4 regions of the Exiguobacterium sp. s78 genome follow, and region 3 is predicted to be linked to each of the others. Evidence: riboswitches for the same ligand, from Rfam matches in the RefSeq annotation. Region 3 holds a riboswitch; each other region holds the start of a gene.
What was found. A riboswitch is a leader RNA that binds a small molecule or an ion and turns the genes downstream of it on or off. The one in region 3 is predicted to bind thiamine pyrophosphate.
Positions count from the first base shown of each region.

Region 1: it holds a riboswitch for thiamine pyrophosphate, as region 3 does, so the genes downstream of both, tenA (thiaminase II) here and thiT (energy-coupled thiamine transporter ThiT) in region 3, are expected to answer to the same signal.
Region 2: it holds a riboswitch for thiamine pyrophosphate, as region 3 does, so the genes downstream of both, KNQ18_RS06520 (ECF transporter S component) here and thiT (energy-coupled thiamine transporter ThiT) in region 3, are expected to answer to the same signal.
Region 4: it holds a riboswitch for thiamine pyrophosphate, as region 3 does, so the genes downstream of both, KNQ18_RS08775 (thiamine phosphate synthase) here and thiT (energy-coupled thiamine transporter ThiT) in region 3, are expected to answer to the same signal.

Region 1 covers NZ_JACSNB010000001.1:1,920,404-1,923,612, reverse strand. Annotated here, with positions in the region: gene abc-f (ribosomal protection-like ABC-F family protein) at 1-457, opposite strand, end outside; gene KNQ18_RS10005 (DUF1002 domain-containing protein) at 734-1,615, opposite strand; TPP riboswitch at 1,809-1,915, shown strand; gene tenA (thiaminase II) at 1,990-2,685, shown strand; gene KNQ18_RS09995 (hypothetical protein) at 2,737-3,033, shown strand; gene KNQ18_RS09990 (glycoside hydrolase family 3 protein) at 3,064-3,209, opposite strand, start outside.
Region 2 covers NZ_JACSNB010000001.1:1,272,512-1,275,720, reverse strand. Annotated here, with positions in the region: gene KNQ18_RS06530 (GNAT family N-acetyltransferase) at 1-219, shown strand, start outside; gene KNQ18_RS06525 (50S ribosomal protein L25/general stress protein Ctc) at 511-1,188, shown strand; TPP riboswitch at 1,284-1,383, shown strand; gene KNQ18_RS06520 (ECF transporter S component) at 1,484-2,056, shown strand; gene KNQ18_RS06515 (ABC transporter ATP-binding protein) at 2,053-3,209, shown strand, end outside.
Region 3 covers NZ_JACSNB010000001.1:881,799-885,007, forward strand. Annotated here, with positions in the region: gene rsgA (ribosome small subunit-dependent GTPase A) at 1-664, shown strand, start outside; gene rpe (ribulose-phosphate 3-epimerase) at 667-1,323, shown strand; TPP riboswitch at 1,346-1,455, shown strand; gene thiT (energy-coupled thiamine transporter ThiT) at 1,517-2,077, shown strand; gene KNQ18_RS04350 (thiamine diphosphokinase) at 2,079-2,681, shown strand; gene KNQ18_RS04355 (amino acid permease) at 2,736-3,209, opposite strand, start outside.
Region 4 covers NZ_JACSNB010000001.1:1,678,732-1,681,940, reverse strand. Annotated here, with positions in the region: gene KNQ18_RS08785 (OsmC family protein) at 1-239, shown strand, start outside; gene nagZ (beta-N-acetylhexosaminidase) at 236-1,489, shown strand; TPP riboswitch at 1,512-1,614, shown strand; gene KNQ18_RS08775 (thiamine phosphate synthase) at 1,697-2,290, shown strand; gene KNQ18_RS08770 (FAD-dependent oxidoreductase) at 2,287-3,209, shown strand, end outside.

The DNA of each region.
Region 1 (3,209 bases), 1.0 Mb from region 3:
ACGGAAGGAGATGTAATCCGTTCACCATGCGTTCGATTTTCGAGTCGAGTAGATAGCCGTCCTTTTGTTCGAATGCATTCGTCGCTTCCGCATACCGTACGAGTAGTGCATCGAGATCATCTGGTGCTGTCGCCATCATTTGCTCCAACTGTTGCATCCGGGAACGGATCGCAAGAGTCTCTGCAAACGCTGTCCAAAGGACGTCGAGTCCGGTCATCGTTTCACTATATACAGGAAGTTGTTCCAAGTAGCCGATCGTCAAACCGTTCTTTTGATAGATGACACCACCGTCCGGTTGCTCAAGGCGAGCAAGCAAGCGGAGTAATGTCGTTTTACCACTCCCGTTTCGTCCAATTAGACCGACACGGTCGTGTTCGTTTAAGAAGAGGGAAACATCCGTTAAGATCGTTTCGCCTCCGAATTGTTTGGTCAGGTGTTGAATGTCGCAAATCATCATAATCAATTGATCCTTTCGCGCGCATCAAAAAAGGAGAGCGCAAATAGCACTCTCCCTAACGTGTGAAAGATGCGCTTTGCAGTATTTTTCATTCATGAAGTTCTTAAAAAAGGACAGACGGGTGCCTTAGAACGCCATTCCATGAAAAATCGCGCGCAACAGATACAATTGTTCCATCAACCAGTGTTTGCACGCGGCAAAGTCCATCTTTTCACACCACCTTTCGTTTCAGATACATCTAGTTTACTATTTTTTTGTCAGTTACGGAAGTCTGAATTATTTGAACACGCCAGCAATCGAGCTGAAGAAGTCACTGAGTCCATCGAATAGTTTAGCAAAAAACCCTTTCGTTTCTTCTGAAGTCGCGAAGGCATGGATGTCTTGTCCCGCATTTTTAAGTCCACTTTCGATTTGTCCCCAGTTGATGTTCGCTTGCTCCATTTGATTGAATAGATTCGTCAACCGGTCCATTTGTGCGTCAGACAACTGGATATTGTTGTTTTGAATGACTTGGACGATCAGGTTTTCGATCTCGACTTTGGTTTCCGGTTTTTGATTGGCGATCTCAGCCTTGATCTCATTCATTAAGTCTGCGACTTTATCCGTGCCGACCGTTTTTCCGACGTCTGATGTGACCGATAATTCTTGCTGTGCTAAATCCTTGCGTTCGTCACTTAACTTAATTCCAGTCTCAGCGGAAGTTTGATCGTACGCTTTCATGATTCCTGTCAGTGCCGATGTCCCGGTCACCTTGTAGGGAGAAGTGATCGTGATATCGGCATCTTTGACACCCGCTGTGACGAGAGCGTTGAGATACATATCCTTCGTCACCCATGTGATGTTTTCCGTCGAGACGGAGAGTCCATCTCCTTTTTCCGTCAGTTCGATTTTAGCCGACGAATACATATTGCCGCCTTTTTGCGACTGTGGGATGTTTTTCCCGAGATATTTTTCCTCGTCAGCAGAAGTTGCGATGATCGGTGTGATCCCTTCCGGTGCATTGAGACGTGAAAGCACCCATGCTTTATCTTTTGCGCCGAGCGACTCCCCGAGTGTGACGATCGTCTTATCGACGACTTGTTCGGCGGATGCGGCTGTTGGGAGTAATAAAGCAGAAGCGATAACGGCTGATGCCATGATTTTTGTTGGTGTATGCATAATGAAATCCTCCAATTGTAAGTAACAGAATGAATTATAGTATCAGGTACTAAATTTAGTGTACGGTAACGATGTCTGTTCGGAATCGGTCTGCAGATGGAGACGGTATCCGTCTTCTGACACTCCATAGTATAGCGAAAAAAGGACAACTTGACTTCCGTTTTCAGCATGCTATAGTGAATGGGAATCGAATAATGACCACTAGGGGAGTCAGTAGGCTGACTGAGACGAACGAAGACGTTCGGACCCTTTGAACCTGATTAAGTTCGTACTTACGGAGGGAAGTGGCGTCAAGTCTTGTTCTTCTTGCGCCATGCCCGTGTGTTTCGGGGTGGTGTTTTTTCGTTTCATAACTAAACGAGGAGGATGAGATCATGACATTCACACAAGAAATCAAACAAGCGGCACAAGCGTATTGGGATAGTAGTTTTACGCACCCGTTCGTACAAGGAATCGGGGAGGGGACGTTACCACTCTCGAAATTTCGGCATTACGTCATGCAGGATGCCTATTACTTAAAACACTTTGCGAAGATTCAAGCGAAGGCAGCGTCAAAAGCAGACGACTTCGCGACGATCGCGACACTTGCCGAACATGCGACTTCGACTTATGAGGCAGAGCTGAGCTTACATCAATCATTTTTTGAGCCGCTCGGTATTACGGCAGCAGACCTTGAAGCATTTGAACCGGCACCGACAGCATATGCGTACGTTTCGCACATGCATCATGCGAGTGAAGGAACGCTCGGTGAGACGATTGCTGCCATCTTGCCATGTTACTGGTTGTATTATGAAGTCGGGCAACAATTACTGACGTGTACACCGGAAGAAAAAATCTATCAGCAATGGATCGACACGTATAGCTCGGAATGGTTTGAAAAGGTCGTCTTTGAACAGATTGCACGGCTTGATGCGCTGGCGGAGCAAGCGAGCCCAACGGAACGCGAGCGGATGAAACGTCATTTCGTGACAAGTTGTTACTATGAGTTACTCTTCTGGCACATGGGGTGGACGGAAGAGACGTTCACGTCGGTCTACGAAACGATTCCAGCACGCCCGGTATCTTCTTAAACCAGTAGATGGTAGAATTAGGAATACCATCTAGTGAAAGTAGGGATTGGAATGGAAATCGTAGTCATCGCACTCGTGATCCTCGCGGCATATGCTATGCAACGAATGCTTGGTAAAGTCAAAGTAAGATTTGTAGGACTTATCATCCCAACGTTGATCGTGTTATCCGGTATATCCGCATCGACTCGAAACTTTAAGGTAGCGTATAGCATGGGAAGCTATATTTCTGCTGTTCTTGTCATCGTCGTCTATGCACTGCTGACTTATTGGTTATACCGCGTCTACCATCGTGCGAAAGAAGAAGCTGAATATCCGTATCAATCATTAAAAGACCGAGGCATCCTTTAAGGAGCTTCGGTCTTTTAATGTATCACGTCATCATTTTTTCCAGTTTTTAAAGCCGTCACCGAATTCGAGATGCAGTTGATCGGTAAAGACACCGTTCTGAAAGACCGGCACATCAACCGGTAAAGTGCCTTGCGGTTTGAACGTTCCGAAGATTGCTCGGATACCTGCAGGCAGGT
Region 2 (3,209 bases), 390 kb from region 3:
GTTCATCCGTCGGCAACCGCTTTAGGAGACGCTCTTCGGATTCAGGGCTATCATGTTCAATATGAAAGCGACTATCTCGTCCGTAATCAATGGCTCCAAATTTCAACGATGGGACAGACGACGATGCGGCACATCGAACGTCTCATCCGCGTGTTGGTCCGTGAAAACCAACGCATCACCATAAAAAATGAAAAAAACGAAAGACCTCTCAACCCTTGATTTCAAGCGGTTTGGAGGTCTTTCGACTTTAAAAAATAAAAATTAGAGGTTTAAGGATTTAAAACATAGGGGTATAAACTCACTAGCACCGCATCAAACGGTGACTTACTCACACATGTTTCTCAATATCAGCGTAATGACCTGGGAGAGAAATGCAAAGTCACGAAAGCGTCAGATTCAAAGCGAGTCTGAAACCGATTGTCTTAGCATGTTTCATATTGTTCAGGACTTGTCCTGCTCCTACATTCATTACCTTTTGAGGGCTATACCAAATTCAAGGGGGAAATGAACATGTCAGTTAAATTAACAGCCGAAAAACGCGAGGTACGTCCACGCTCACTCCGTAAACAATTACGTCATGAAGGAAAAGCTCTTGGTGTCGTGTATGGTTACAAAGTGGAAAGTACACCAATCGCATTTGAAGAAAAAGAATTGCTTAAAATCGTTCGAGAAAACGGTGAGAACGTCTTGATTTCACTGAAACTCGACGGTAAAAATATTAACGTCTTGATCAACCGTCGTGATATGGATGTCTTCACACCAACTGTCGATCACGTTGAATTCATCGCTGTTAAAATGGATGAAGAGACAGAAGTCGAAGCAGACGTCGTACTCGTCGGCGAAGCAGCTGGCGCTAAAGTCGGCGGATTCCTGTCACAGACACTCTTTAAAGTAACAGTCGCAGCAACACCAGATAAATTGCCAGAGAACGTCGAAGTCGACGTCACGAACCTCGAAATCGGCGATTCGATCTCTGTAGCTGATCTTCCGGAACAAAAAGATTTCCGTATCGTCACAGAAGGTGACATTCAAGTCGCAGCTGTCGTCGAATCAACGCTTGAACAAGAGCTTGAGGAAATCGAAGAAGCAGAAGCTGAGGCACAAGCGGAAGCTGGCGAAGACAACGAAGCGGAAGCTACGGAAGAGTCTTCAGAAGAAGCAAAAGAAGAGAACGAAGACAACAAATAAGTCGTTTGACGATACGCCCTTCGTGGCGTATCGTTTTTTTGTGTCTTGACAATAGACAGAAGATTGCCTAAAGTGAACAGCGTATCACCTATTACCATATCCACTAGGGGAGCCCATTTGGCTGAGACGATTCACTTCGGACCCTTCGAACCTGATCTAGTTCATACTAGCGTAGGAAAGTGGAGCGATCACATCCAATGACTCCTGCTGCGCGCAGTTTTTCTGAGGACCGCTCTCTTTTTTACGGAGGGCGGTCTTTTTTGGCGTCTCCCCCACTTAAAGGAGGACGAACACGATGCAACACTGGAAAATGAAAGAAATCATGGTCATGATGATGCTCGCCGTCGCTTGCGGGGTCATCTATCTCGGTTGGTCAACACTCTGGTTACCGATGTCTGCAATCTTCGGGCCAGTCGGTGCCAACTGGATGTTTGGGATCTGGATCATCGCGAGCCCGCTCGTCGCAGCAATCATTCAAAAACCGGGTGCTGCCCTCATCGCGGAAATCGTCGCGGCAGCTGTCGAGCTGTTCACGGGTAGTCACTTTGGCTTATCGGCTCTACTGATCGGGGTCTGCCAAGGACTTGGTGCGGAACTCGTCTTCGCGATGACGCGTTATCGCCGTTATGACACCTGGACATTGATGTTATCGGGTGTTGGAGCCGCAATTGGTAGCATCGTCTATAGTCTGATCGCGAACGGATTCGGTTACTACACGGCGACGACGTTGCTTGCGACAACTGGCTTACAATTGATTAGTGGCGCATTACTCGGCGGCTTGCTTGCAGCGATTCTCGTCCGTCGCCTTGTTGCGACCGGTGTCTTGAACGGGTTTGCGGCCGGACGTGCGAAACGGGAAGTCGCATGATTACTGTCGACGACCTCAGCATCCGCTATCCGGGTCAGATGAAATCGGTGCTCGATCATGTATCGCTGACGATCGAACAAGGAACGACCCTTTTGCTTGGACGCAGTGGGAGTGGCAAGACGACACTGCTTCATGCCCTAGCCGGACTGACACCGGAGACGATCGAAGTCGAACAGACTGGTACCGTTACCCGGTCCGGTTCGGTCGGAGTCTTATTTCAAAATCCAGAAGAACAGTTCTGCATGGAAACGATTGGACGCGAAATCGCTTTTAGTTTAGAAAACCGGTCGATTCCACGTGCGGAGATGGAGGAACGAATTGAACGCTTACTCGCACTCGTCGGTCTCCCTCTCCCCTTCTCGACACCGATCGCAAGTCTATCCGGGGGGATGAAACAGCGCCTCGCGCTCGCCGCGGTCCTAGCGCTCGAGCCGACGATCTTATTACTCGATGAACCAACAGCCCAGATTGATCCAATCGGACAACACGAACTGATGGCGTTGATCTTTCGGATTCAGAAAGAACACGATTTAACGATCGTCTTGATCGAGCACCAACTCGATGTCTGTTTACCGTACATCGACCAGATCGTCTTACTTGAGGACGGATCGATTACTGCGACGGCGCATCCGCAGGATTTGTTCCCGCAGGCTTATACAGAGCTTCAATCGAAAGGCATCGCTGTTCCTTCTTTGTATCCGTACACGTTAGAGACGTTACCCATAGATGGACCACAAGCAGCGCGACTTCACGTGCTTCCTCCAGTCGCTACAGCAGGTATTCCCCTGTTACACATTGCTGCATTATCGACGAAAGCACCTTACCCGCTAACCGATGCGACATTTTCCCTGCAGACAGGAGAATGGGTGATGCTGCTCGGGGCAAACGGATCCGGGAAAAGTACGTTGCTTGCAACACTCGGTCGGTTGCTTCCCCATCGTGGAACATATCGGTTCCAGGAACGTCCGGTTCAGCGTTACTCCCGGAGACGCTTTTATGAGCACGTCGGCTATGTCTTTCAACAACAGGATCTGCAGTTTCTCAAGCTAACGGTTGAAGCGGAAATCAACTGGAGTCACCGAGCAGCGACGAGTGATGAGCGCACGACGTTGCTCGGACGGCTGGAACTCGCATCCGTCAAACAGCAGTCACC
Region 3 (3,209 bases):
CGACCAGGCATTGCTCGTCGTCTCGGCGGCAGAACCTGATTTTTCAGCGCACTTGCTCGACCGATTTCTCGTTTTGATCGAAGCGAAGGAAATTCAACCCGTCATCCTATTGACGAAGATGGATTTGCTGGACGATGTTAAAGGACCGTCTGTCCGAGAGGCGATTGCCGCTTACCGGAAGATTGGGTATACGGTCATCGAGACATCAAGTGAGACGTTGGCAGGTATTGAGCAAGTCCGTCCGTTACTTGCTGGAAAAACGAGCGTTCTCGCCGGACAATCCGGTGTCGGGAAAAGTTCATTGCTCAATGCACTGGAACCCTCTCTTGATTTAGAAACAAGTGCGATCTCGAAATCACTCGGACGCGGACGTCATACGACGCGCCACGTCACATTGATGCCGCTTGCCGAAGGATTGATTGCCGATACGCCAGGTTTCTCGAACCTCGATTTTCCGTATGATATGGAAATCGAGGATGTACGGTGGAGTTTCCCTGAATTCGTGGCTGTACAAGATGATTGCAAATACCGAGGTTGCTTGCATTTGAATGAACCCGGTTGTGCCGTCAAGGAAGCCGTCGAAGCCCAAGAAATCATGTCCTCTCGTTATGAGAACTATGGTATGTTTATAGACGAAATCAAGAATCGAGCCCGGAGGTATTGAAGATGATTAAAATTGCACCATCTATCTTATCAGCAGATTTTGCGAATCTCGAACGCGATGTTAAAGCAGTCGAAGCAGCAGGCGCGGACTATATCCATTTTGATGTCATGGACGGTCAGTTCGTACCGAACATCTCATTTGGATTACCTGTGCTTAGCTGCTTACGTCAAAAGACGGATATGATTCTCGATGTCCATTTGATGATCGACCAGCCAGAACGTTTCGTCGAGGATTTCGTCAAAGCAGGGGCGGACATCGTGACGTTCCACGTCGAAGCGACGAATCATGTCCATCGTGTCTTGCAACAAATCAAAGCAGCGGGCGCAAAGGCAGGAGTCGTCTTGAATCCCCATACGCCATTATCAACGATTGAACACGTCCTTGAGGATGTCGATATGGTTTTATTGATGACGGTCAATCCGGGCTTCGGTGGACAAGCCTTCATCGAGCGTGTCATGCCGAAACTCGCAGCACTTGCGCAAATGAAAGCAGATCGTGGTCTGACATTTGAAATCGAGATTGACGGTGGCGTCAATCCGGAAACGGCAAAGCTTTGCATCGATAACGGTGCGAACGTTCTCGTCGCAGGATCAGCAATCTACAATGCACCAGATTATGCGGAAGCGATCACTAGCATTCGTCAAGGGGCTGCCGTATAATAAGAACGAGAAAACGAAATATGATGACCGCAAGGGGTGTCGCTTGAAAAGCGGCTGAGAGGAGTCTTTTAGACTTTAACCCTTCGAACCTGTTCCGTTCAAACGGACGTAGGGATGTGGCGCACGCAGGCAGTACGGCGTTCGTCGTACTGCCTTTTTGCGTCCTCTCGTACAATGAAGGAGGAAAAATAGCATGAAACGGTTACAAATGATGATGGAAATTGCCATCTTCGCCAGTCTCGGAGTCGTCTTTGATTTACTGATTCCATTCAAAATGCCACAAGGAGGCTCAATCAGCTTAGCGATGCTACCGATCTTCGTCATGGCATTTCGCCACGGTGTCGTCGGAGGGGTCGTTACGGGAGCGCTTGTCGGTACGATTCAATTGATGTTCGCTCCTCAAGTCTTGACGATCGTTCAACCGATGCTTGACTATACGATTGCGTATGGTGTCGTCGGATTAAGTGGTCTGTTCGCGCGTCAAGTCAGACTAGCCGCGCGCAATGGACAAAAGAAAAGCTTGATGGCGTTCGTTCTCCTGGCGACGTTATTAGGCGCAGGACTCCGTTATATCTGTCATGTCATCAGTGGAATCGTCTTTTTTGCCGAGTATGCAAAAGGTCCAGTCGTGGAATACTCTTTTGTCTATAACGCAACGTATATGGTTCCTTCGTACATCTTATGTGGAATCGTAGCAGGAATTCTATTTACGACTGCGCCACGCTTACTCCGTTATTCGGCACGAGGCGTCTGAGATGCGGGCGATTCTCGTCTGTGCCGGTCCGCGAGAAGAAGTGCCGGATTTACGGACGTTTTGTCAGCCGGGTGATTTTATCGTCGGTGTCGATGGTGGTGTTCAGACGATTGAATCGTTTGGGCTGACATGCGACCTGACGATTGGTGATTTTGATTCGCTTGGTTATGTACCAGAAGGGGCAATCGTTCATCCGGCCGAGAAAGATGAAACGGATCTCGAACTGGCACTTCGTACAGCATCAGAGATGAAACGGTTTGAGGATACCATCATCATCGGGGCGACAGGTGGGCGGCTCGACATGACCGTCCAAAATGTGTACCTGTTGAAGCGATATCCAGAGACCAGACTCGTGACGAAACGAGAAGAGGTGCGATACTTGGCTGAGGGAACGTATGCAGTCGAAGCAGGGAGCTATCATTATCTTTCTTTCATTCCACTCGTACCATCGACTTTAAGCTTATCCGGAGTCAAATACCCACTCGATGCACATCCCGTACCCGTCGGAGGTTCCTTGACCGTTAGTAATGAATGGCGTGCGTCAGAAGCGAAAGTAGAGCTCCACCAAGGAGAACTATTGATGATGCGGACGCTTAAGGAATAGAACAATCATATGAAAGAGGCCGTGGACAAATCCACGGCCTCTTTTTAGATGAAATTATTCTTCGAGTTGAGAAGGGGCGACACGGATGTCGCTTTGGGCGGATAGATGTTTTCCTTTGACGAAGAGATGATAACTTCCCCACATGACGAGGAAGAAAGGAACACCGATGTATAGAGCGATTCGTTGATCCGCTTGAAACGCAAGACTGACGAGGACGACGACGTTTAACGTCAGCGAAATCAGTGGTAACACCGGATAGAGTGGTGTCTTGAATTTCAGTTCGGATACATCGTGTCCGTTTCGGACGAACTGACGACGAAATGCGAGCTGCGAAGCAGAAATCGAAATCCAGCCGACTTGAGCGCCAAGTCCGGCTAAGGACAAGAGCCAAATGAAGACGGTATCCTCTGCGAAAAACGCGGTTAGGAGCGATAACATCGCAAACATCATCGTAAAGAGTAAAGCGCGCATCGGCACACCACGTGCATTGACGTAAGATAATTTCTTTGAAATCATCCCTTCTTGCGC
Region 4 (3,209 bases), 800 kb from region 3:
TGCGCTTGACGATCACCCATTTCGAAATGGATATCGAAGGAGAACGGGCAGAGGATCATCCGCGGCGCTTTACGTCGATCTCGATTCATTACCGGCTCGAAGGTGATCTCCCGGAAGATAAGGTCCGTCGTGCCATCTCGTTATCAAAGGATAAATATTGTTCGGTCTCGCAATCCCTGAACGCTGAGATTTCCGTCTATTATTCGATTAATGGTGTGCGAAGCGAGGATCCTTTGTGAAGAAAACCGTACTGATCGGTTGTCTGTTGCTTGCAGGGTGTGCGCAGGAGACGACGGAACCAACGAAATCATCACAACCGGAAGCGAAGCAACCAACAGAAGAAAAGAAACCGAAACCTGAACCAACGAAAGAGGAACGACAACAAGCACGATTAAAGCAGCAACTTAAAGCGATGTCGACGTCAGAAAAGATCGATCAACTGCTCTACATCGGAGTCGCCGGCACGGAACTTTCAGCAGCTGACCGGAAATTGTTACAGACGCATGCGATTGGCGGGGTCTTATTGCTCGGCGGAAACATTACGTCGGAAGAGCAACTCTTGACGTTCACGCGTGCGATTCAAGAGACGAACCAAAAACCGTATGCGTTCGTCGGGATTGATGAAGAAGGCGGACGCGTCAGCCGGGTACCGGATCAACGATTACGTCTACCGACGAGTCAACGGATGGCGCAAGGAGCAGATGAAGTGAAAATGGAAGACGTCGGACGTACGCTCGGACATTTGTCACGTTTTTATGGCTTCAACATGGACTTCGCGCCGGTCCTTGACGTCAACAGTAATCCGAACAATCCGATCATCGGCGACCGTGCGTTAAGTGCTGATCCGAATACCGTCGCGACGCTTGGTACGGCCCTGATGCACGGGATGCAGGAGACGGGAACGATTCCGGTCGTCAAACATTTTCCCGGTCACGGCAATACGAGTGTCGATTCCCATGTCGGGCTACCGAAAGTGACGGCATCAAAGGAAGAATTGAAGCGGACGGAGCTGTTACCGTTCCAAGAAGCGATTCAAGAGGGCGCCGAGATGGTGATGGTCGCCCATATTCTCTATCCCGCGTATGACGATATGAATCCGTCCTCGCTCTCAAAGCCGATCTTGACTGACCTCTTGCGTCAACAACTCGGATTCAACGGTGTCATCATCACGGATGATCTCGTCATGGGGGCGATCACGAAACAATATGGTCTCGCAGAAGCGGCACGTCAGTCGCTCGTCAATGGAGCTGATATGGCGATGTTTTCAGAGGCAGGTGCTTACACAAAGGTCCATGCTGAAGTGATGCAAGCCGTCAAAGAAAAAACGCTGACGCCGGAGATGCTCGATGCCAAAGTAATGCGCATCCTGAAGCTGAAGCAGACGTATGCCGACAGCCAAGAGCAACAGCGACCGACGAAATCGGAGCTGATTCAGCAAGTGGAAGCCTCAACTAGGACTAGCGAAGCAAAGCGACTCATGCTAGACTAATGGGGCAAGCCAATTAAACACGAAAAGACACTAGGGGAGTCTCCCAGCAGACTGAGACGGAAGTATCCGGACCCTTTGAACCTGATCTAGTTCGTACTAGCGGAGGGAAGTGGCTCGAAATCCTAGATATCCTTAGCGCTTCAGCGCATTTTCGGACCACTCCCTTCAACATCGGGAGTGGTCCTTTTTCGTATGGAAAGGAAGAACATGATGCGTCTACATCTGATTTCGACGGGATCCATCCATCCGATTGACGAAATAAAGACTTTTCAATCGCTTCAACCTTATACGGATCAGCTACATCTACGTGAACCGAACTTGTCAGCAGCAGAATTACTTGATCTGATTGACGCACTCCTTGCGCATGGTTATTCGCTTGATCAGTTAACCGTTCATGACCGGGTCGATGTCGCCCATGTCGCCGGCATCGGTGTGCAGTTGACGCGCCGTTCCTTGCGTGTCCGCGATGTGCGACGTCATTTTCCGGACCTCGTCATCGGGAAATCCGTTCATTCACTAGCAGAGGCACTAGCAGCAGAAGCGGAAGGAGCCGACCGACTGCTGTACGGTCATATTTATCCAACAGCGTCGAAGCCGGACATGCCACCACGAGGGATTGACGCCTTGAAGCAAGTCGTAACCTTCACGACGAAACCAGTCATTGCAATTGGTGGGATTACACCAGAACGCATGCCTGAAATCGCAGCGACCGGTGCAACCGGAATCGCTGTCTTATCGGGTATTCTCGGTCAAGCGGATCCGCTCGCCGCCGTCAAGCGTTACCAGGGGGTACGGGTATGACGAATCACATCATCATCGGTGGTGGAGTCATCGGTTTGACGCTTGCTTACGGTCTCGCCTGTCAGAATGAATCCGTCGTCGTCTTAGAACGTGGAACATGCGGACAAGGGACAAGCCGAGCGGCTGCCGGGATGCTTGCGACAGACATCGAGCTGAGAGCGGAATTGCATGCACTTGCCGCACGTAGTCGTCGTCTGTATCCGTTGCTTGCACGTCGTCTCGAGCGAGAGACAGGCATCGATTGTGGGTACCGGGAACAACCGTTTTTGTTAAAACGTAAAGGGCGCGAGCATCTGTTTCCGGCTGTCGGTCAAATCGATCCACGACGACTGACGACTGCATTGATGTATGCCTTACACGCACGTGGCATATCGATTGAAGAACAGGTGGAAGTCACACGCATCGAAGAGAGCGATGACTTCGTCAGGATCGAGTCGAACGCAGGAACGTGGGCCGGACGAACGGTGACGGTCGCTGCCGGACGCGGGTCGCAAGCCTTGCTCGATACAGTCGGTATTTCGATCGCCACATATGGGGTCAAAGGGGAATGTCTCGCCGTCCGTCTCGCGGGTCAGCCGTTACGCTCGATCCTGTTTGACGACGCTGTCTACCTTGTGCCAAAAGCAGACGGACGAATTTTGATCGGTGCGACAGAACTGCCGTACGACGAGACGGTCGGTGTCAGTGTCGCTGGGATCACGTCACTGCTTCAAGCAGCAAAACGACTGTATCCACCGATTCGTGACGCGGTCATCGAAGAAGTCTGGTCCGGTGTACGACCACAAACGGTGTCCGGCTTGCCATATATCGGAGTCGCCGATTCATCCCGTCGGATCTTCCTAGCGACGGGGCATCATCGGCATGGCATCTTACTCGCACCGACGACAGCGGAAGTCTTGGTAAATACATTACGGTTGAT